4 regions of the Pantoea sp. X-Soil-ISGK-355 genome follow, and region 3 is predicted to be linked to each of the others. Evidence: predicted binding sites of a transcription regulator. Region 3 holds the regulator's gene; each other region holds the start of a gene.
The links. Region 3 encodes CRP, which controls carbon source genes, mostly activating them, when cyclic AMP is high. Its sites were predicted from a motif close to ATGTGANNNNNNTCACAT; they were not measured.

Region 1 (4,950 bases), 2.9 Mb from region 3:
TCGGTCACCACATCGGTCAGGTCATCAACCGGTGAGGCGCAGAACAGCGACCAGGAGCCATATTTACTGCTGTCCGCCAGCAGGACCCGGCGCGCCGCATTGGCCAGCAGATCGTGTTTCAGCCCCGCTTTCTCTTCAGTCGGCGTGGTAATGCCGCGCTCAAGGCTCCATGAGTTACAGCTGACAAAGGCGATATCCGGATTGATGCTGCGCAGCAACCGCCGTCCATGTTCGCCCACGCAGGACTGACTGGAGTCATCAATCCGCCCGCCAATGATCGTTACTTCGATCTGCTTAAACTCAGACAGAAACAGCGCAATGTGCAGGTCGGCGGTAATCACCCGCAGCGGCAGATGCGTGAGCTGTCGCGCCAGCTCCAGCATAGTCGTACCGGCATCCAGTACCACCGCATCCCCCGCCCGGACAAAGCTGGCGGCGCACTCCGCGATCGCCTGCTTCTCGGCCAAATTCCGCTGCATTTTCTCCAGCGTGGTCGGCTGGGCAGGAATAAAACGATTCAGGGTGACGCCGCCATGACTGCGGCTGATCACGCCCTCTTTATCCAGCTTAATTAAATCACGTCGAATCGTGGCGGGTGAGGCGGAAATCGCACTGACCAGTTGCTCAACAGTCACCAGATTATGGCTTTTCAGGTAATCCATAATCTGGTCAAGACGGCTCTGTCCCTTCATATTTCCCTATGCGAGCTGCATCGCGAGTTTAATCGAGATCGCCATGCTGTCAGACTTCGCTTTACCTGTCCAGGCGATATCAAATGCCGTGCCGTGGTCAGCAGAGGTGCGGATAAACGGCAGGCCTGCGGTAATGTTCACGCCATCATAGAAGCCCAGCAGTTTAAGCGGGATGTGTCCCTGATCGTGGTACATCGCCACCACCATGTCATAGCGTCCATCCTGGCACTGCAGGAATACCGTGTCCGGCGGGCAAGGCCCGGAGACATCAATCCCCTCCGCTTTCATCGCTTCAATCGCGGGAGCAACGGTGGTGATCTCCTCATCGCCAAACAGCCCGTTCTCACCGGCGTGCGGATTGACACCCGCGACGGCGATGCGTGGTGCGCTGTAACCGACACGACGCAGGAAGGTGTCCGCCATACCAATCACCGTTTTGATGCGTGTCTGGTTGAGCGTATCGAGGAACTTACGCAGCGCAATATGGGTCGTGACATGAATCACCTTGAGCTTATCGGTATAGAGCACCATAGCGTAATCTTTGGTGTCGGTAAGATGCGCCAGCAGTTCGGTGTGACCCGGGTAGAGGTGGCCCGCCGCGTGCATCGCCTCTTTATTCAGCGGCGCGGTAGCAATCGCATGCACGTCACCGGCCAGTGCCAGTTCGGTGGCACGCTTCACGCAGCGCCACGCCAGATCACCCGCCTCTTTCTGTACCACGCCAGGTTTCAGCGCGTCGGGATCGGCCAGCGGCTCATCGATCACATTGATAATGCCGGGCGCAAAGCGCGCCTCGGCTACCCGATCCAGCACCCGCAGCTCGGCCTGTGGGGTGATGTTCATCGCCATAATGCGGCGCAGCGTACTGGCACAGCCAATCACCACGGCAGGGATGCCATTCAGCTCACCTTCAGAGAGCGCTTTGATGATGATTTCCGGGCTGATGCCCGCCGGATCGCCCATGGTGATCGCAATAATTTTACTCACTCGACTTCTCCTCAATAAAACTAATGGCTGCTACCAGGGTATTTTCATCACCAAAGCCACCCGCTTTGGTCATCACCGGCAGAGTAAATTCACTGTTAAGCAGGACCCCGTGCGGCACACAGCCCGCCACCAGACCCTGAATTTTAAAGCCGCTGGCCCCCAGCGCCTGCGCGACGGCAATCGCCACGTCGCCGCCTGACAGATAGAGCGCATGCGGCAGCCGTGCCCGACACAGACTCAGGGTGATTTCGCCTAGCAGCTGACAGATCGCCTCACCCAGCTGCTGGCGCGTCACGCGGTGCTGCTGGCAAAGATCCTCGATCTCGTGCCGCTGGGATGCATGCTGGCAGGTGCGGATCACCGTATGGCGACCGGCACGCAGTGCGGTGGCCGCCTGTTCGATCCAGCGATCCCGCTCAGGCCAGGCGGACTGCTGAAACAGCTGACGGATATCGACATCGACGACCTCAACGGCGCGCTGAGTACGCAGCGCGGCGATCTGCTGCTCTGCCTGACGACTCATCGATCCCACCATCGCCAGCACAGGTTGCGACGGGCGAACGGAGAGCGCAGCGCCCAGCGCATCGCTTAATCCGGCGGCCCCGACCAGCAGGGGCGTCTCACTCAGCCGCGACGCAGCGGTTATCAGTCGCGCCAGGTCGGCCTCCGTTTCGGCATCCACTACCACGACGCCATCTGCTTCGGCTAACACAGCATCAAGCCGATCGCTATGCAGCGTCGCGAGATCGATCTCCATGCCGTCGATCTGCATCTGATGAATGACGCGGGCGCTGCGGATCGGGGTTTTAGGATCGCTGGCAAATTCGGTGTCTGTCAGTAACCGCTGATTGACCCACACGCTGCCCTCACGTGTGGTGCGGCCCAGACGCGGTACGGCCGGTGCCACCAGCGCCAGCCTTTTGCCGCTGGCGCGCAGTGCCGCCACCGTTTCAGCCCCGATATTGCCGCGCAGCGTGGAGTCTATCTTTTTAAACAGCCAGCCCTGCTGAAGCTGTGCCGCGTAATGCTGCACCACCTGCGTAACGCGCTCTGCAGCCTGAGTGGCACTGACAGCCCGGCTGTCGGTGCTGATTACCAGTACATCCGCCGCCTCGTCGGGTAACGTTGCTGCGGAGCCGAACAGCACATTTACACGGGCACCGGCCTGTGCCAGTCCACTACCTGCATCGTTGGCACCGGTAAAGTCATCGGCGATAACCAGCACCGGGGTTTTCCATACTGATGAGCCCATCCTCACTCCTGTCAGGCTATTGCCGCTGCATTTGATTATATTCAATCATGATTGATTATATGTGAGCAAGTTCAAATTAATCGAAATCGATATGCCTTATAAAATTAGCCACAGAGAGTGACTGACATCGCATTGCGCTGAGCAAAATTAATCATCTGCTCAGACATGACAGAAATAAGGGTATGAAATGAACATTAACAGCACGGTGATCAGCGGTTATCAGGCGTTAAACGACATGCGCTATCTGCTGGATGGGATAGCGACGGCAGTCGTGGTCACTGACCGGAACATTGAGGCGATTCCGGCGGTACAGGCGCTGATGGGGCAACTCCGGGATCAGATCCCGCGTATCAGCGTGGTCAACAGCGTTCCACCTGAACCGAGCCAGCATGATGTGGCCGCGATTATAGAAACGCTCTCGCAGCGCCAGGCCGACATGGTGATTGGCATCGGCGGTGGCAGCGTACTGGATGTGGCGAAGCTGCTCTCGGTGCTGTGCATCAACGGCGCACCGTCGCTGGACGCCCTGCTGGCAGGCGAAAAACCGCAGCGTCGCACCCGTTCAATGCTCATCCCGACCACTGCTGGCACCGGCTCTGAAGCGACCCCGAATGCGATTCTGGCGATCCCGGAGAAAGAGACCAAAGTCGGCATTATTTCACCGGTGATGCTGCCCGATGTGGTGGCGCTGGTGCCGGAACTCACCACCAGCATGCCGCCGCACATCGCCTCGTCTACCGGCATTGATGCCCTGTGTCACCTGATTGAGTGCTTCACCGCCAACGTTGCCAATCCGGTCAGCGACAACTATGCGCTGATTGGGATGAAGAAGCTGTTCGCGAATCTCGAAACCACGCTGCGCGAGCCGGAGAATCTGCAGGCACGGCTGGAGATGCTCTGGGCCTCTTATTATGGCGGCGCATCGATTGCCCATGCCGGGACGCATCTGGTGCATGCGATGTCCTATCCGCTTGGCGGCAAATATCACCTGCCACACGGCGTTGCCAACGCCATTCTGCTGGCCCCCTGCATGCGCTTTGTCCGTCCGGCCGCAGTGAGCAAATTCGCTCAGGCCTATGACCTGCTGCCCGACGCTGACGTCCGTTTAAGCGATGAAGAGAAATCACACGCGCTGGTCGACTACTTCACCGCGCTGGTTGCGCGGCTGCAGTTGCCTGCCAGCCTGGAAGCGCTGGGCATCGGCCCGGATCACCTGCCTTATTTAGTGGAAGCGGCACTCGACGTGCAGCGCCTCATGAAAAACGTGCCGATGGCGGTCACCGCCGATGATGTGCGCGCCGTCTACCTGACGCTGTTCCCTTCCTGCCAGGCGTAATGAGGATTGTCATGAATAAGAAAATCAACGGCGTACTGACCGCCATCGTCACCACCTTTGACCGTGAAGGTGCCTTTGACCCGGTAAGGCAGCTTGAGCAGGTCAGACGCCAGATCAACGCCGGAAACGGCATCTTCTGTGGCGGCACCAACGGCGAGTTCTTTGTGCTGAACGAGCAGGAGAAGATTGCCGTTACCACCACCTGCGTCGATGAAGTCAATGGCCGTGCGGCCGTCGTGGCGCATATCGGCGAGATTTCGACCCGTGAAACGATCCGGCTCGGCAAACAGATCGCCCGCCTTGGCGTGGATGCCGTCTCGGCGATCACGCCATGGTTTGTGCCGCTGAAGCAGCAGGAGCTGATCGACCACTATCAGCGCGTGGCTGACGCGCTGACGGTGCCGCTGTTCCTCTACAACATTCCGGCGCGAACCGGCAATACCCTGCAGCCAGAGACCGTTCGTACGCTGGCCGCGCACCCGAACATCATCGGCATTAAAGACTCCGCAGGCAGCTATGAAAGTCTGAGCGGCTTTCTGCAGGCTACCGCCGACTGTGAGGGCTTTGATGTGCTAAACGGCCCTGACTCGCTGATTCATCAGGGATTCGTTGATGGCTGCTCCGCCTCCATTTCCGGGCTGGCAAACGTGGCACCGGAAGCAATTAACGCCATCTGGGCGCGC
Region 2 (4,950 bases), 280 kb from region 3:
GACCTTTACGTCCCTTGTCTGCTTCACCGTTAAAACAGGCTTCGGCGATATGACCCAGGGTATCTGAACCTGCGTCGCCGAATTTATCGGCATCTTTACTGGAGCCAATTCCAAAGGAATCGAGAACCATAATAAAAGCACGTTTCATGCAAGTCTCCTGCGCATTGGCGCGTGACAAGTCAAAAAAAAGCGATCAGATCAGTATACCCGAATGCATCGTGGCTGGCACCGGTTACTGGTCAGTTAGCTGAGATCGCTCACACGGCGATAGACAACCGGCGTCTCAGCCGGGGCGGAATCCCCGAGCACCAGCGCAGCTTTAACCGCTGCGGCGGCCTGCTGCCATTTGTCTTCGCTGCTGGCGTGAATGACCGCCAGCGGACGTTGTGCATCGGCACGTTCGCCCAGGGTGATCATTTCGCTGAAGCCAACGCTGTAATCGATGCTGTCGCTGGCGCGCTGACGTCCGCCGCCCATCGCCACCACCGCCAGACCCAGCGCACGGGTATCCATGCTGCTGACGATGCCTGGCTGGTCGGCATAGACCGGTTTGCTCAGCATTGGCGCGGGCAGATAAGCGTCGTAGCGTTCAACGAAATCGGCAGGTCCCTGCTGGGCAGCGACCATGCGACCAAACACCTCGGCTGCTTTGCCGTTATCCAGCACTGTCATCAGTTTCTGACGCGCGTCGGTGTCGCTGGCGGCGAGTTTGCCGGAGATCAGCATTTCGCTACAGAGCGCCAGCGTCACGTCCAACAGGCGCGGATTCCGCTGTTCACCGGTCAGGAAGCGGACCGCTTCGCGCACTTCCAGCGCGTTACCGGCTGACGAGGCAAGTACCTGATTCATATCCGTCAGCAGTGCAGTGGTCTGGCAGCCTGCGCCATTGGCGACGCCAACAATCGACTGCGCCAGACTTTCTGATGCTTCATAGGTTGGCATAAATGCGCCGGAACCCACTTTGACATCCATCACCAGTGCATCCAGCCCTTCTGCCAGCTTCTTGGCCAGAATCGAGGCGGTGATTAGCGGAATAGAATCGACGGTGGCGGTGATGTCACGCGTGGCGTAGAAACGCTTATCTGCCGGCGCCAGCGAGCTGGTCTGGCCGATAATCGCCACACCGACCTGCTTGATGATGTCGCGGAAACGGTCATCACTGGGGAAAATATCGAAGCCCGGAATCGCTTCCAGTTTATCCAGCGTACCGCCGGTATGACCCAGGCCACGACCGGAGATCATCGGCACATATCCGCCACAGGCGGCGACCATCGGCCCTAACATCAGCGATGTCACATCACCAACGCCGCCGGTCGAGTGCTTATCCACCACCGGCCCGTTGAGGTTGAGTGATTTCCAGTTAAGTACCGTACCGGAATCACGCATCGCCATCGTCAGCGCAACCCGCTCCGGCAGCGTCATATCATGGAACCAGATGGTCATTGCCAGCGCGGCAATCTGACCTTCCGAGACGGTGTTATCACGCACGCCGTTAATGAAGAAGCGAATCTCCTCTTCAGTCAGCGCCTGGCCGTCACGTTTCTTTCGAATAATTTCTTGTGGCAGGAACAAAGTAGCCCCCTGGTTCAGGGAAATCAGGATGGAGAACAGGCGGTCAGCGACCGCCTGAGGGATCAGTAACCCGCTTTGCTGGTGTCGCTGTCATGACCCAGGGTGTTGAGCAGGCTCGCCAGCAGGCTTGATGCACCAAAGCGGAAATGGCGCGCATCAGCCCAGTCAGCACCCAGCGTCTCTTCTGCCATCTGCAGATAGATCGCGGCATCTTCAGCGGTGCGCACGCCGCCCGCCGGTTTAAAACCAACCTGCTGGCTGACGCCTTTGTCACGGATCACATTCATCATGATCTGCGCCACTTCCGGCGTGGCGTTAACCGGTACTTTACCGGTGGAGGTTTTAATGAAGTCAGCACCTGCATCGATGGCAATCTCAGAAGCCTGACGGATCAGCGCTTCTTCCTTCAGCTCACCGGTTTCGATGATGACTTTCAGCAGCACGTCCGCTTCAGCGCAGGCGGTTTTACAGGCTTTTACCAGATCGAAACCAACCTGGCTGTTACCGGCGATCAGCGCGCGGTACGGGAACACCACATCCACTTCATCCGCACCGTAGGCGATGGCGGCACGGGTTTCTGCCAGTGCAATATCGATGTCGTCATTGCCGTGCGGGAAGTTGGTCACCGTGGCGATGCGGATCTCCGGCGTACCCTGCTCGCGCAGCGTTTTACGCGCAATCGGAATAAAGCGCGGATAGATACAGATGGCGGCGGTGTTGCCTGCCGGGGATTTAGCCTGATGACAGAGAGCGATCACTTTTGCGTCGGTGTCGTCGTCATTCAGGGTGGTTAAATCCATCAGTTTCAGGGCGCGCAGGGCAAGAGGTTTAATATCGGTCATGAGGCTCTCCAAAGGATCGGGGTGCAACCCACCGGCTTGCCGGCGGAATGTTATAATAATAACACTCAGAAGCGGCCTGATATGTGCCAGTAGTCACATAGGGATAAGAAATTGGTGCAATTGCATCACAATCATTGTGACTTAAATCGCAGATAACAGCGTTTGATGGCCATTATACGCTAGCCGGCCCAATGTTACTATTATCACATTTAAGCGCTGATGAGGCAGATCCGGTCAGTTACGCAGCGCCGGGAAAGCAGGATCGAGCCGGAACAGCTGCTGACTGTTGTGCCACAGCGCATCGGCAATCTCTTCGGGTGACTCTTCTCGCAGGCTGCAGAGTACTTCCCACACCTGACGCGCCCGTTCCGGGCGGTTTGGCTGGCCCTGAAAGCCCTGCAGTGGCATATCGGGTGCATCGGTTTCCAGCAGCAGCGAAGAGAGCGGCAGCTGTGCTACGGTCTGACGGGTTTTGCTGGCGCGTTCATAGGTAATGGTCCCGCCAATGCCAATCGCATAACCCAGCTTAATAAAGGCCTGCGCCTGCTGCAGGCTGCCTGCAAAACCGTGCACCACACCACGGCGCGGCAGATCGAGACGACGCAGAATCTGCGCCAGCTTGTCATGGGTGCGCCGCGAATGCAGGATTACCGGCAGCTGATACTGTTTCGCCAGCTTCAGCTGTGCTTCAAGAAAGCGTTGCTGCTTATCAAACTGCGGATTGTCGCGATAGAGATCCAGCCCGATCTCGCCGATCGCCACCAGCTTACGTGGCCGCTGTTGCAGTAAGGTTTCCAGCTGCTCAAGATGCGCCTCAAGGTGATTTTCAATGACGATAGGGTGGAGGCCCAGCGCCGCGTAAAGCGGCGGGTGTTCAGCAGCCAGTGCGCAGACGCGCTCAAACCGGCTGGCATCAATTGCCGGGATGATAATCTTCTCCACGCCCGCTTCCGCGGCGCGCGCCAGGCTGGCGGCAACATCCCCTTCGAAAGGCGGAAAGTCGAAATGACAGTGCGTATCGATAAACGTCATGCCAGCGATCCTTTGTCGTAATCCGCATCATTGTCCGCCAGCGGCGGCGTGATAATCAATCGGGTATCCGGTGCATTGGCGACCGGCGCAGGCGGGGTGACGATGCGCGCTGACATCATCGGTTCAGCATCGCTCAGCCACTGGCCTAGCGTGGCGAGGAAATAGCGACCACAGCGCCGTCCCAGATGATAATCCTGATTCAGCGCGGCTACCCGGCTGCCCAGGGCACTGCTGGCCAGCACGTGCGGCGGAAAAATTTCGATAATGCGCAAATCGTCGGGAGGATTCTCAATAAACTGCTGAATTTCCCGATAGCTCTGCTCATGCTTGTTCAGCACGTTGATCATCGGCTGCAGCGCGCCAGTACTGAGCCAGCGCTCCATGCGTTTAAACCATTTTGGGGTGTAGAACATCTGCGATGGCACTGTGCGGATCACCACAATCGTATCCGCACCGCGACGTGCTGCTTCGCGCACCGGAATCGCATCGCTGATGCCACCATCAAGATAGCTGATCCCTTCCAGATTGACGCCCAGCCGGTAGAAACCGGGAATCGCACTGGAAGCTTTGATCAGATCCAGCCAGTTGTCGGCGGTGGGCGTAAAGTAGCCGGGCGAATAGTCGTCGCTGCGGCAGGCGCACATATAAAACTCGCGACCGCTGGAGAACAGCTGTTCTGCACTGCTCATCGCCAGCGGAAATTCACTGCGGGTGATATCGATCAGCCAGTCGAGGTCGATCAGATTGCCTCCGCGCACAAAACGCAGCGGATCAAAAAAGAGTTTACTGGTGGTATAGCGGGTAATCACGCGACGGGCGTAGCCGGGCTGACCACACACAAAGGCAGAGAGATTTTGTGCACCGGCAGAGGTGCCAAGCATCAGCTGAAAAGGATTGAATCGGGCGCGCTGAAATTCGTCCAGTACCCCTGCGGTGAAAATGCCGCGCTGACCGCCGCCTTCACAGACCAGGGCAATTTTCTGAGCTTTAAAGGGTGTCAGGGCCAGAGGTTCAATGGCGCCGAGTGTGACGGGAATGCGTATACCCACTGTGCGAACCTCAAAAAAGGGTTCCGGGTATGCTGGAGGAGGGATCCGTTAAAGACAGCAGCATTCCGGAGAACCAGTCATCTATTCCTTTAACCGGCAGGCCAGCTGAACTGGCTTGCCATCGCAGCGATGTGAAGGTGTCCCTCTCTTCACGTCAGTCGCTACAGATGACTGGTCTCCGCTCTATGCTTTGCGTTGCATTACGCTGCAGGACTCATCGGCTAAAGCTTTTTACGGCCGGTAAACAGGCTGATGAGGAACAGGATAATACCAACGACGAAGACAACTTTAGCTGCCCATGCTGCTGTGCCCGCTAAACCGCCAAAACCTAACGCTGCAGCGATCAGTGCGATCACCAGAAAAATAATGCCCCAACGAAACATAAGCCTCTCCTTACCCTATTTAAAATCGAACTGCTTATTTAATCCCCGGATGGGTATCTTTTATCCATGCGG
Region 3 (4,950 bases):
GTAAGGCACGCGATCTGGGACGTCATGTCAGCTACTTTGGCCCGGAAGCCAATGACTTTGGCCTGCTGGAGCAGAGCTTTAAAGAGTATGGTCTCAGCGGGGAGGGGCAGTCGCGTAAATATCTGCACACTTACGATGAGGCGGTGCCGTGGAATCAGGTGCCCGGCACTTTTACACCCTGGCAGCCGCTACCGCAGAACACCGATATTCTTTTTTATGAAGGATTGCATGGCGGTGTGGTGACAGCGCAGCACAACGTGGCGGAACAGGTCGATCTGCTGGTGGGCGTGGTACCGATTGTTAACCTGGAGTGGATTCAGAAGCTGGTACGCGACACTGGCGAGCGCGGTCATTCACGTGAAGCCGTAATGGATTCCGTGGTGCGCTCAATGGAAGATTACATCAACTACATCACACCGCAGTTTTCACGCACCCATATCAACTTTCAGCGCGTTCCAACCATCGATACCTCCAACCCGTTCGCAGCCCGCGCCATTCCGTCACTGGATGAGAGTTTTGTGGTGATCCACTTTCAGGCGCTGGAAGATATCGACTTCCCCTACCTGCTGGCAATGCTGCAGGGCTCGTTTATCTCGCACATCAATACGCTGGTGGTGCCCGGCGGCAAAATGGGTCTGGCGATGGAGTTGATCATGGGTCCGCTGGTGAAGCGGCTGATGGAAGGTAAGCGGATAGAGTAAGAGGTCAAAAGGGCCTTTCCAGACTAATGCCAATGCAGGATCAATCTGACAGCAGCGAAAATGCTTAACACGCAGGGAACCGGGTCAGAAAAGGAAAGCGTCCCGCGCCAGGGACGGCGCGGGACGAGCGGCCAGGGATTGGCTTAAGCGACTTTCCGATCTGACCCGGTTCCCAGCGCAGGCACAGTATCAACGCGGATTCCCTATGCAGGCACAATCTGACAGCGGACCGACACAAACCGCTCTGACCCTGTTCACAACGCAGGCACAATCTCAAAGCGGATTTCCGGACCAGGCACAGTCTTAAAGCAACCTGCATCAGATACTGGAAGTGAAGTTAGCAGGTCTGCAATAACCCCTGCGGCTACTAAAGTTCGATCACTTCATAGCTATGCGTAATGTTGACGCCTTTACCCAGCATGATGGCCACCGAGCAATATTTTTCAGCCGAAAGATCGACCGCGCGTGAGACCGCTTTATCCTGGAGCGCTTTGCCACTCACGATAAAATGCAGGTTGATGTGCGTAAAGATTCGCGGCGCCTCTTCACGACGTTCTGAGGTCAGTTTTACTTCACAATCAGCCACATCGTTGCGGCCTTTTTGCAGAATTGATACCACGTCAATCGCGCTGCATCCACCTGCCGCCATCAGCACCATTTCCATTGGGCTGGGCGCTTTATCACCTGAATTGCCATCCATCAGTATCTGATGGCCGGATGAGGATTCTCCAAGGAATGTCAGCCCTTCTACCCATTTCACTCTTGCCTGCATGATTTTTGCTCCGGAATACGCTGTTTTGTCGCCAGAGTACGCTTTCGCCTGGTAAACAGCAATCCAGAGAAATCCGCCTGTAGCTGAAGCGAGACAACAGAAGACAGTCGGCAAAAGCTGTGCTACAAACAGTGCTGAAAATATTTTTCGTCACCCGATGGCGAAGCCGGGAAGAATGATGCGCACTGCGCCTGATGCGGCCCGAATAATTTCCTGAAAAGGAAACGCTTGAAGCTTTCACCGCCTGACAGGGAAAACTGCCCCCTGTATTTTGGGCACGATTACAACAGAGGATAATAGCGAATGGTTCTCGGCAAACCGCAAACAGACCCTACACTCGAATGGTTCCTGTCCCATTGCCATATTCACAAGTATCCATCCAAAAGTACGCTGATTCACCAAGGTGAAAAAGCAGAAACGCTTTACTACATCGTGAAAGGTTCCGTCGCGGTTCTGATTAAAGATGAAGAAGGCAAAGAGATGATTCTTTCCTACCTGAATCAGGGCGATTTTATTGGTGAGCTTGGCCTGTTCGAAGAAGGTCAGGAACGCAGCGCCTGGGTACGTGCGAAAAGCGCGTGCGAAGTGGCGGAGATTTCTTACAAGAAATTCCGTCAGTTGATCCAGGTTAACCCCGATATCCTGATGCGACTCTCATCGCAGATGGCGCGTCGCCTGCAGGTGACGTCTGAAAAAGTGGGTAACCTCGCTTTCCTCGACGTTACCGGCCGCATTGCACAGACTCTGCTTAACCTGGCGAAGCAGCCAGATGCCATGACGCATCCCGACGGCATGCAAATTAAAATCACTCGTCAGGAAATTGGTCAGATTGTGGGTTGTTCACGTGAAACCGTGGGCCGTATTTTGAAGATGCTGGAAGATCAGAACCTGATCTCCGCACACGGCAAAACCATCGTCGTTTACGGCACCCGCTAATTCCTGTCATCCACGGCGTGATGGCAACATCACGCCGTTATTGTTTGTGTTGGGCCGATGTGGCGTCGAATCATTTACCATCCTGAAGTCAATTATGCCTTGCGGCAAACGCTGGTGCTCTGTCTGCCGGTGGCGCTGGGCTGGCTGGCTGGCGACCTGCAAAAAGGTCTGCTGTTCTCATTAGTGCCCGCCTGCTGCAATATCGCCGGTCTCGATACGCCGCATAAACGCTTTTTCAAACGTCTGATTGTGGGCGGTAGCCTGTTTGCCCTCGGCAGCTTTCTGATCCAGTGGCTCACCCTGCATGCGATTCCACTGCCGCTGATCCTCTTCGCTATGCCTTTGCTGCTCGGCGTCACGGGTGAGATCAGCCCGCTGCATGGCCGTCTGCTGCCCGGCACCCTGATTGCCGCCATCTTTACCCTGAGCCTGATTGGCCGCATGCCCATCTATGTCACCCCGCTGCTCTATATCGGCGGCACGCTGTGGTACGGGCTGTTTAACTGGTTCTGGTTCTGGCTGTGGAAAGAGCAGCCAATGCGCGAAAGCCTGAGCCTGATCTACCGCGAGCTGGCTAACTACTGCGACGCGAAATACACCCTGCTGACGCAGCTGACCGATCCGGAAAAGGCGCTGCCGCCACTGCTGGCCCGTCAGCAGAAAGTGGTCGATCTGATTAACACCTGTTATCAGCAGATGCATATGCTGTCGGCAAGCCGCGATCACAGCCATAAAAGGCTGACGCGCGCTTTCCAGGTGGCCCTCGATCTGCAGGAGCATATCTCGGTCAGCCTGCATCGGCCGGAAGAAGTCCAGAAGCTGGTGGAGCAAAGCCATGCTGAAGCGGTGATCCGCTGGAATGCCAAAACCATCTCGGCCCGGCTGCGGGTGCTGGCAGATAACATTCTTTATCACCAGTTACCCGACCGCTTTGCGATGGATAAACAGCTCGGCGCACTGGAGAAAATTGCCCATCAGCATCCCGATAATCCGGTGGGTAACTTCTGCCTTTATCACTTCAACCGCATTGCGCGGGTGCTACGCACCCAGAAACCGCTTTACCAGCGCGATCTGATGGCAGACCGCCAGCGCCGCCTGCCGCTGTTACCGGCGCTGCGCAGTTATCTCTCGTTTCGCTCGTCGTCGCTGCGCACGGCGGGTCGCTTTGCGGTGATGCTGATGCTGGGCAGCGCGCTGGCGCTGTTCTTCAACATCCCTAAACCCTACTGGATCCTGATGACCATTATGTTCGTCAGCCAGAACGGCTACAGCGCCACCCGCGTCCGTATCCAGCACCGGGCGCTGGGCACCTTTGCCGGCCTGGTCATCGCGGCCGCTACGCTGCGGCTCGCGGTACCGGAGTCACTGGTGCTGCTGATCATGCTGGCGATAACCTTTATCAGCTATCGCTTTACCCGCCAGTTCTATGGCTGGTCGATGATTGGCTTTACGGTCACGGCAGTTTACTCGCTGCAACTGCTGTCACTGAATGGCGCGCAGTTTCTGCTGCCGCGATTGATGGATACGCTGATGGGCTGTCTGATCGCCTTTGGTGGGATGCTGTGGCTGTGGCCGCAGTGGCAGAGCGGCTTACTACGGCAGAACGCCCACGACGCGCTGGAAACCTATCAGGATGCGCTGCGGCTGTTACTGGGCGACGAACAGTCGCCAGAGAAACTGGCTTATCAGCGCGTGAAGGTTAATCAGGCGCACAATGCGCTGTTTAACTCACTGAATCAGGCAATGCAGGAACCCGCGTTCAACTCCCGTTACCTGAGTGATATGCGGCTCTGGGTCACCCACAGTCAGTTTATTGTCGAGCATATCAATGCGATAACGATTCTGGCGCGCGAGCACACTATGCTGACCGCCTCGCTGGCTCAACGCTATCTGCAATCCTGCGAAATTGCGCTGCAGCGGTGTCAGCAGCGGCTGGAATATGATGGTGAAAGCTCACAGGTGAATCTGCTGGATGACCTGGAAAACATCAGTGAGGGACCGATTACTGTGGTGGAGCAGCATGTGCGGCGCATTCTCGATCATCTGAGCGTGATGTACACCATTTCATCGCTGGCGTGGAACCAGCGACCGCAACATGGCCGCTGGCTGATCAGACGCTTACGTAAAAACTAAGCTAGCCGTTAAGCACTTTGCCGACGGCGGTGGCGAAGCGGCTCATGCCCTCTTCAATGTCGGCCGGTTCGATGATCAGCGACGGGGCAAAACGCATCACATCGGTGCCAGCTACCAGCACCATCACACCTGCAGCGGCGGCGGCATTCAGAATGTCGCGCGACCTGCCGGCATGCTGAGGTTTCAGTGCCGCGCCAATCAGCAGACCTTTGCCGCGAATGTCACTGAACAGGTCATACTTCGCGTCAATAGCCTGCAGCGCCGTGACAAAGTGCTGGCGACGCATCTCTACGCCCGCCAGCACCTCCGGCGTGTTGATAATATCCAGCGCGGTTTCGGCAATGGCACAGGCGAGCGGGTTGCCGCCATAGGTGGTGCCATGCACGCCCGGTGCCATGGTTGAAGCAA
Region 4 (4,950 bases), 3.5 Mb from region 3:
AGGTTGATAAGATTACGACGCCGCTGCTGTTGTTACAGGCCAGCGATGATCGGGTGGTCGACAATCGTTCGCAGGACCTGTTTTGTGCCGCGATGGCTGCTGCGGGTCATCCGTGTGAAGGTAATAAACCACGGGTGATCGACGGCGCGCGTCACGAGATCCTGTTTGAAAAAGATGAGATGCGTGCCGAAGCACTCAATGCAGTGGTCGACTTTTTTTCATCGCATCACTGACGTTATTTATCCGACCGGTAAAAACCGGCAGAACCAGATACCCGAGGTTTTCATGTATCACATCGTTGCATCCGATCTGGATGGCACGCTGCTTTCTCCCGAACATCGCCTGACCCCTTTTGCACGTGAAACGCTGCAGCAGCTGGTCGCTAAGGATATTCACTTTGTCTTCGCCACCGGTCGTCATCATATCGATGTCGGACAGATGCGCGACAGCCTGGCGATTCCGGCCTATATGATTACCTCAAACGGTGCGCGCGTGCACAATGCAGAGGGCGAGCTGGTGTTCAGTCATAATCTGGATGAGGATATCGCCAGCGACCTGTTTGGCCTGCAATATCATCACAGCGATATTCTGACCCACGTTTACCGCGACGATGAGTGGTTTGTCAGCCGTTCAAGTCCGGCTGAGCAGGACTATTTCCGCGAGTCCGTGTTCAACTATCAGGTCTACGAGCCAGGTCTGCTGCCAACCAGCAACATCAGCAAGGTCTTTTTCACCTGCGAAAACCCTGAGCATCTGATCCCCATGGAGCAGGCAATTGAAGCGCGCTGGGGCGATCGGGTTAACGTCAGTTTCTCGCTGCCAACCTGTCTGGAAGTCATGGCGGGCGGCGTGTCGAAAGGCCATGCGCTGGAAGCGGTTGCGAAAACGCTGGGCCATTCACTGGAAAGCTGCATTGCCTTCGGCGACGGTATGAATGATGTGGAGATGCTGAGCATGGCAGGTAAGGGCTATATCATGCAGAACGCCCATCAACGGTTGAAAGATACGCTGCCGGAGCTGGATGTGATCGGTTCAAATGCTGATGATGCGGTGCCGCAGACGTTGCGCACGCTCTATCTGGCTTAAGCCGTTAGCGTAAAAAGGGCCGGTATCCGGCCCTTTTTTATTGCCGTCAGGCAGGGGTCTTTTTGTGATTGTGTTCGCTGACCATGGTCAGTAACAGCAGAATAACCGCCAGCACACAGCCCGCAATCATCACCATGAAGCCGCCATCCCAGCCGAAGTAATCGACGGTATAACCGACAATGGCGCTGGCCGCGACCGAACCGCCGAGGTAGCCGAACAGGCCGGTGAAGCCCGCCGCTGTCCCCGCCGCTTTTTTCGGTGCCAGTTCCAGCGCATGCAGACCAATCAGCATCACCGGACCGTAGATCAGGAAGCCAATCACGATCATGCAGGCCATGTCGACGCCAGGATTGCCCGCGGGGTTGAGCCAGTAGATCACGGTCGCGATGGTCACCAGCGTCATAAAGAACACCCCGGTCGCACCGCGATTACCGCGAAACACTTTGTCCGACATCCAGCCACACAGCAGCGTTCCCGGAATCCCCGCATATTCATAGAGGAAGTAGGCCCACGACGACTTATCCAGCGTGAAGTGTTTGACTTCGCGCAGATAGGTTGGTGACCAGTCGAGGATGCCGTAGCGCAGCAGATAGACAAACACGTTGGCCAGCGCGATGTACCACAGCAGCTTGTTCGGCAGCACATACTTCATGAAGATCTGTTTTGCCGTCAGCTCCTCTTCGTGACTGGCATCGTAGTCGGGCGGATAGTCGTTTTTGTACTCTTCAATCGGTGGCAGACCACAGGATTGCGGCGTGTCGCGCATTAGCGCAAAGGCCAGAATCGCAATGGCAATCGCGCCAAACGCGGGCATGTAAAGTGCCGCTTTCCAGTCGTTGAACCACGCCATACCGAGCAGGAACAGCAGAGGCGGAATACCGCCGCCCACGTTATGCGCACAGTTCCAGACCGAGACAATCCTTCCTCGCTCCTTCTGCGACCACCAGTGAACCATGGTTCGTCCACACGGAGGCCAGCCCATGCCCTGGAACCAGCCGCAGATAAACAGCAGCACAAACATCACCATGATGCTGGAGGTCGCCCAGGGGACGAATCCCATGATCAGCATCACAGCTGCGGCCAGAATCAGGCCTGCCGGTAAGAAGACGCGCGGGTTTGAGCGGTCAGAGACCGATCCCATGATGAATTTTGAAAAGCCGTAGGCAATGGAGATGCCGGACAGGGCAAAACCGAGATCGCCACGTGAAAAACCCTGCTCCACCAGATAGGGCATGGCGAGTGCGAAGTTTTTTCTGACCAGATAGTAGGCGGCGTAACCAAAGAAGATCCCGATGAAAATTTGCCAGCGCAGACGACGGTAGAGCGGATCAACGTGATCCTCCGCCACCTGAGGCTGACGTGGTGCAGGTTTAAAAATGCTCAGCATCAGTGAGGCCCTCCAGGGCACATTATGGTTTTTAACTCCCGGCAGGTTGGAGCAGGAAAGTGCAGAACAAAATGGATGCATAATGTTCCATTTCGCGCAAAGAATAGTGTTAGTTGCGCAACGTTACTGTGATGAATGACACATTTGTTACAGTTTTATTACAATGAGGAGCGGAAGCGATCATCTGATGGATCATTTCGCGCATTTTATGTGGCTGAAAACCTATTCTTTCGACTTTTATGTCAGGAAGTGTAAGCAGGCTGTCCGGGAGGCTTTTTAATTGCCTGGTTTATAATCAGATGTCAACCAGATTTCACAGCCTGACGGCGGCACATTGTTTACACTGACGGCCTGTTAATTTCGGGGTCGTCGCCGTGTTTTTATTGATTATTACCACCATTCTGTGGGCATTTTCGTTCAGCCTGATTGGCGAATATCTCGCTGGCCAGGTGGATAGCTGGTTCTCTGTGCTGATGCGGCTGGCGCTGGCTGCGCTGGTGTTTTTGCCTTTCCTGCGCTGGCGTGGTCATCGCCTTTCAACGCTGCTGCTTTATATGCTGGTGGGGATGCTGCAACTGGGGGTGATGTATCTGCTGAGCTTCGAAGCCTATCTCTACCTTAGCGTGTCAGAATTCCTGCTGTTTACGGTGATGACGCCGCTTTATGTGACGCTGATTTACGATCTGATCAGCCGTCGTCCACTGCGCATCGGCTATATCTTTAGTGCGCTGCTGGCGGTGGCTGGCGCGGCCATTATTCGCTATGACAAAGTCAGCGATCATTTCTGGTTCGGTCTGCTGTTAGTGCAACTGGCAAACATCTGCTTCGCGGCTGGCATGGTGGGCTATAAACGTCTGCAGGAGACCCGTCCGATGCCGCAGCACACGGCCTTCTCCTGGTTCTACCTGGGGGCGGTGTTGATTGCGGTGATCGCCTGGTGTGCCTGGGGCAATCCGCAGAAATTGCCGACCACCTCATTGCAGTGGGGCATTCTGGTCTGGCTGGGCGTTGCGGCTTCCGGTCTCGGCTATTTTATGTGGAACTACGGTGCGACGCAGGTTGATGCCGGTACGCTGGGCATTATGAATAACATGCACGTGCCTGCCGGGCTGCTGGTGAATCTGGCTATCTGGCAGGAAAAACCGCACTGGCCGAGCTTTATTGCGGGCGCGCTGGTGATTCTTGCCTCGCTGTGGGTGCATAAGCGCTGGGTGGTGGGGCGCGGTGACCTGTCATAAACAGGCCTGTTGCATGGGTGCGGCCTCCCGGGCTGGCGCGTCCGATCGCGAAGGAATCTCACATCCCTGTGGATCGGCCGGGCCATTCCTGGCCCGGACGCTTCGCTCTTCAGACGCGCCAGCCCTGGAGACTTAACAGCATCATCGCAGTAGAACCAGGGGCTCAGAGCGAATATGAAGGAGGGGATGGGTCGCTGAAACGTAGAGCATTCGCGATGGAGCTGGCGTATGCGATCGCGAAGGAATCTTACAGGATGGTTCAGAAATGCCCCCGGCGCTTTTTCCCCCTGCGACGAACGCTCCACCGATGACCCGCTTTCACTCCCCAGAGCTGGCCTGGTGTTGCTGATTAAAAAGCCATGAAGAAGCTTGAGGGAAGAGGTGGCGCAACTGAGGAGCAAAGCGTCCGAGCCAGGGATGGCGAGGGCGTGCTGCATGGATGCAGGCTTTCTTTGCGATCAGATGCGCCACTTCTGACCACGCAGGTACCCGAAGCGATCAGCCACAGACGTTAAGCAGGCTTCTCACTCTTAGGGCGCTGAATCATCGCCAGCCCTTTCAGGAAGTTACGCAGAATCTGATCGCCGCATTCGCGGTAGTTCTTATGATCAGGTTTGCGGAAAATCGCACCAATCTCAGCCTGTGAAACGGTAAAATTCACGCGCTTCAGTACATCAGGAATGTCGGTGGTTTTCAGATCAAAAGCGATACGCAGCTTTCTCATGAAGATGTTATTGGTCATCTTGCGCTCAATCGACGGCGCGGGCGCATCTTCACTTTTGCCGCGACGGTAGAAGATCAGGCCATTCAGAAAATAACCCATCAGCACATCGGGGCAGGGACGGAACGCAGCATCGTCATCTTTTTTCAGCCACGCCTGAATATCCGCCAGCGGCACGTCACATTGTGCCAGCGCAAAAATCTCCACCATTTTGGCATCGCTCAGGTTGAGCATGTAGCGCACGCTGCGCAGAATATCATTGTTAGTCATGGTGAGATCTTCTCATGGTCAGTCGACAGGCTGCGCATTATAGGGGATTTTGCCCGCGTTCGCGCAGGTTTGTGTCCGTCGGATTACCGCTGTAACACGGCACCAGGCCGCGCGGCGTCACGCACAAACGGCAGATGCTCACAGGCGTGCTGTCGGGCAAAGCGGATAAAGGCTTCCAGCACCGGCTGACGCTGTTCTCCTTCGCGTACGGCTGCATAAAGACGGCTCCAAAGTCCATCACCTAGTGT

Region 1: a site for CRP is predicted at 2,991-3,008, ahead of AC6I8J_RS03460 (iron-containing alcohol dehydrogenase). Genes of this name have one in related genera too.
Region 2: a site for CRP is predicted at 2,606-2,623, ahead of deoC (deoxyribose-phosphate aldolase). Genes of this name have one in related genera too.
Region 4: a site for CRP is predicted at 2,600-2,617, ahead of glpT (glycerol-3-phosphate transporter). Genes of this name have one in related genera too.

What each region holds. Positions count from the first base shown of each region.
Region 1 covers NZ_AP035971.1:804,111-809,060, reverse strand. The annotation lists gene AC6I8J_RS03475 (DeoR/GlpR family DNA-binding transcription regulator) at 1-692, opposite strand, end outside; gene AC6I8J_RS03470 (D-threonate 4-phosphate dehydrogenase) at 699-1,679, opposite strand; gene dtnK (D-threonate kinase) at 1,672-2,931, opposite strand; gene AC6I8J_RS03460 (iron-containing alcohol dehydrogenase) at 3,119-4,267, shown strand; gene AC6I8J_RS03455 (dihydrodipicolinate synthase family protein) at 4,279-4,950, shown strand, end outside.
Region 2 covers NZ_AP035971.1:3,395,479-3,400,428, forward strand. The annotation lists gene deoB (phosphopentomutase) at 1-148, opposite strand, end outside; gene deoA (thymidine phosphorylase) at 244-1,572, opposite strand; gene deoC (deoxyribose-phosphate aldolase) at 1,635-2,414, opposite strand; gene AC6I8J_RS15580 (TatD family hydrolase) at 2,649-3,446, opposite strand; gene AC6I8J_RS15585 (patatin-like phospholipase family protein) at 3,443-4,495, opposite strand; gene AC6I8J_RS15590 (DUF1328 domain-containing protein) at 4,717-4,878, opposite strand.
Region 3 covers NZ_AP035971.1:3,673,904-3,678,853, forward strand. The annotation lists gene AC6I8J_RS16950 (phosphoribulokinase) at 1-701, shown strand, start outside; gene AC6I8J_RS16955 (OsmC family protein) at 1,069-1,473, opposite strand; gene crp (cAMP-activated global transcriptional regulator CRP) at 1,777-2,409, shown strand; gene AC6I8J_RS16965 (YccS/YhfK family putative transporter) at 2,467-4,542, shown strand; gene argD (bifunctional acetylornithine/succinyldiaminopimelate transaminase) at 4,544-4,950, opposite strand, start outside.
Region 4 covers NZ_AP035971.1:215,667-220,616, forward strand. The annotation lists gene pldB (lysophospholipase L2) at 1-233, shown strand, start outside; gene yigL (sugar/pyridoxal phosphate phosphatase YigL) at 286-1,086, shown strand; gene glpT (glycerol-3-phosphate transporter) at 1,133-2,473, opposite strand; gene AC6I8J_RS00930 (carboxylate/amino acid/amine transporter) at 2,848-3,711, shown strand; gene AC6I8J_RS00935 (YehS family protein) at 4,223-4,702, opposite strand; gene metR (HTH-type transcriptional regulator MetR) at 4,786-4,950, opposite strand, start outside.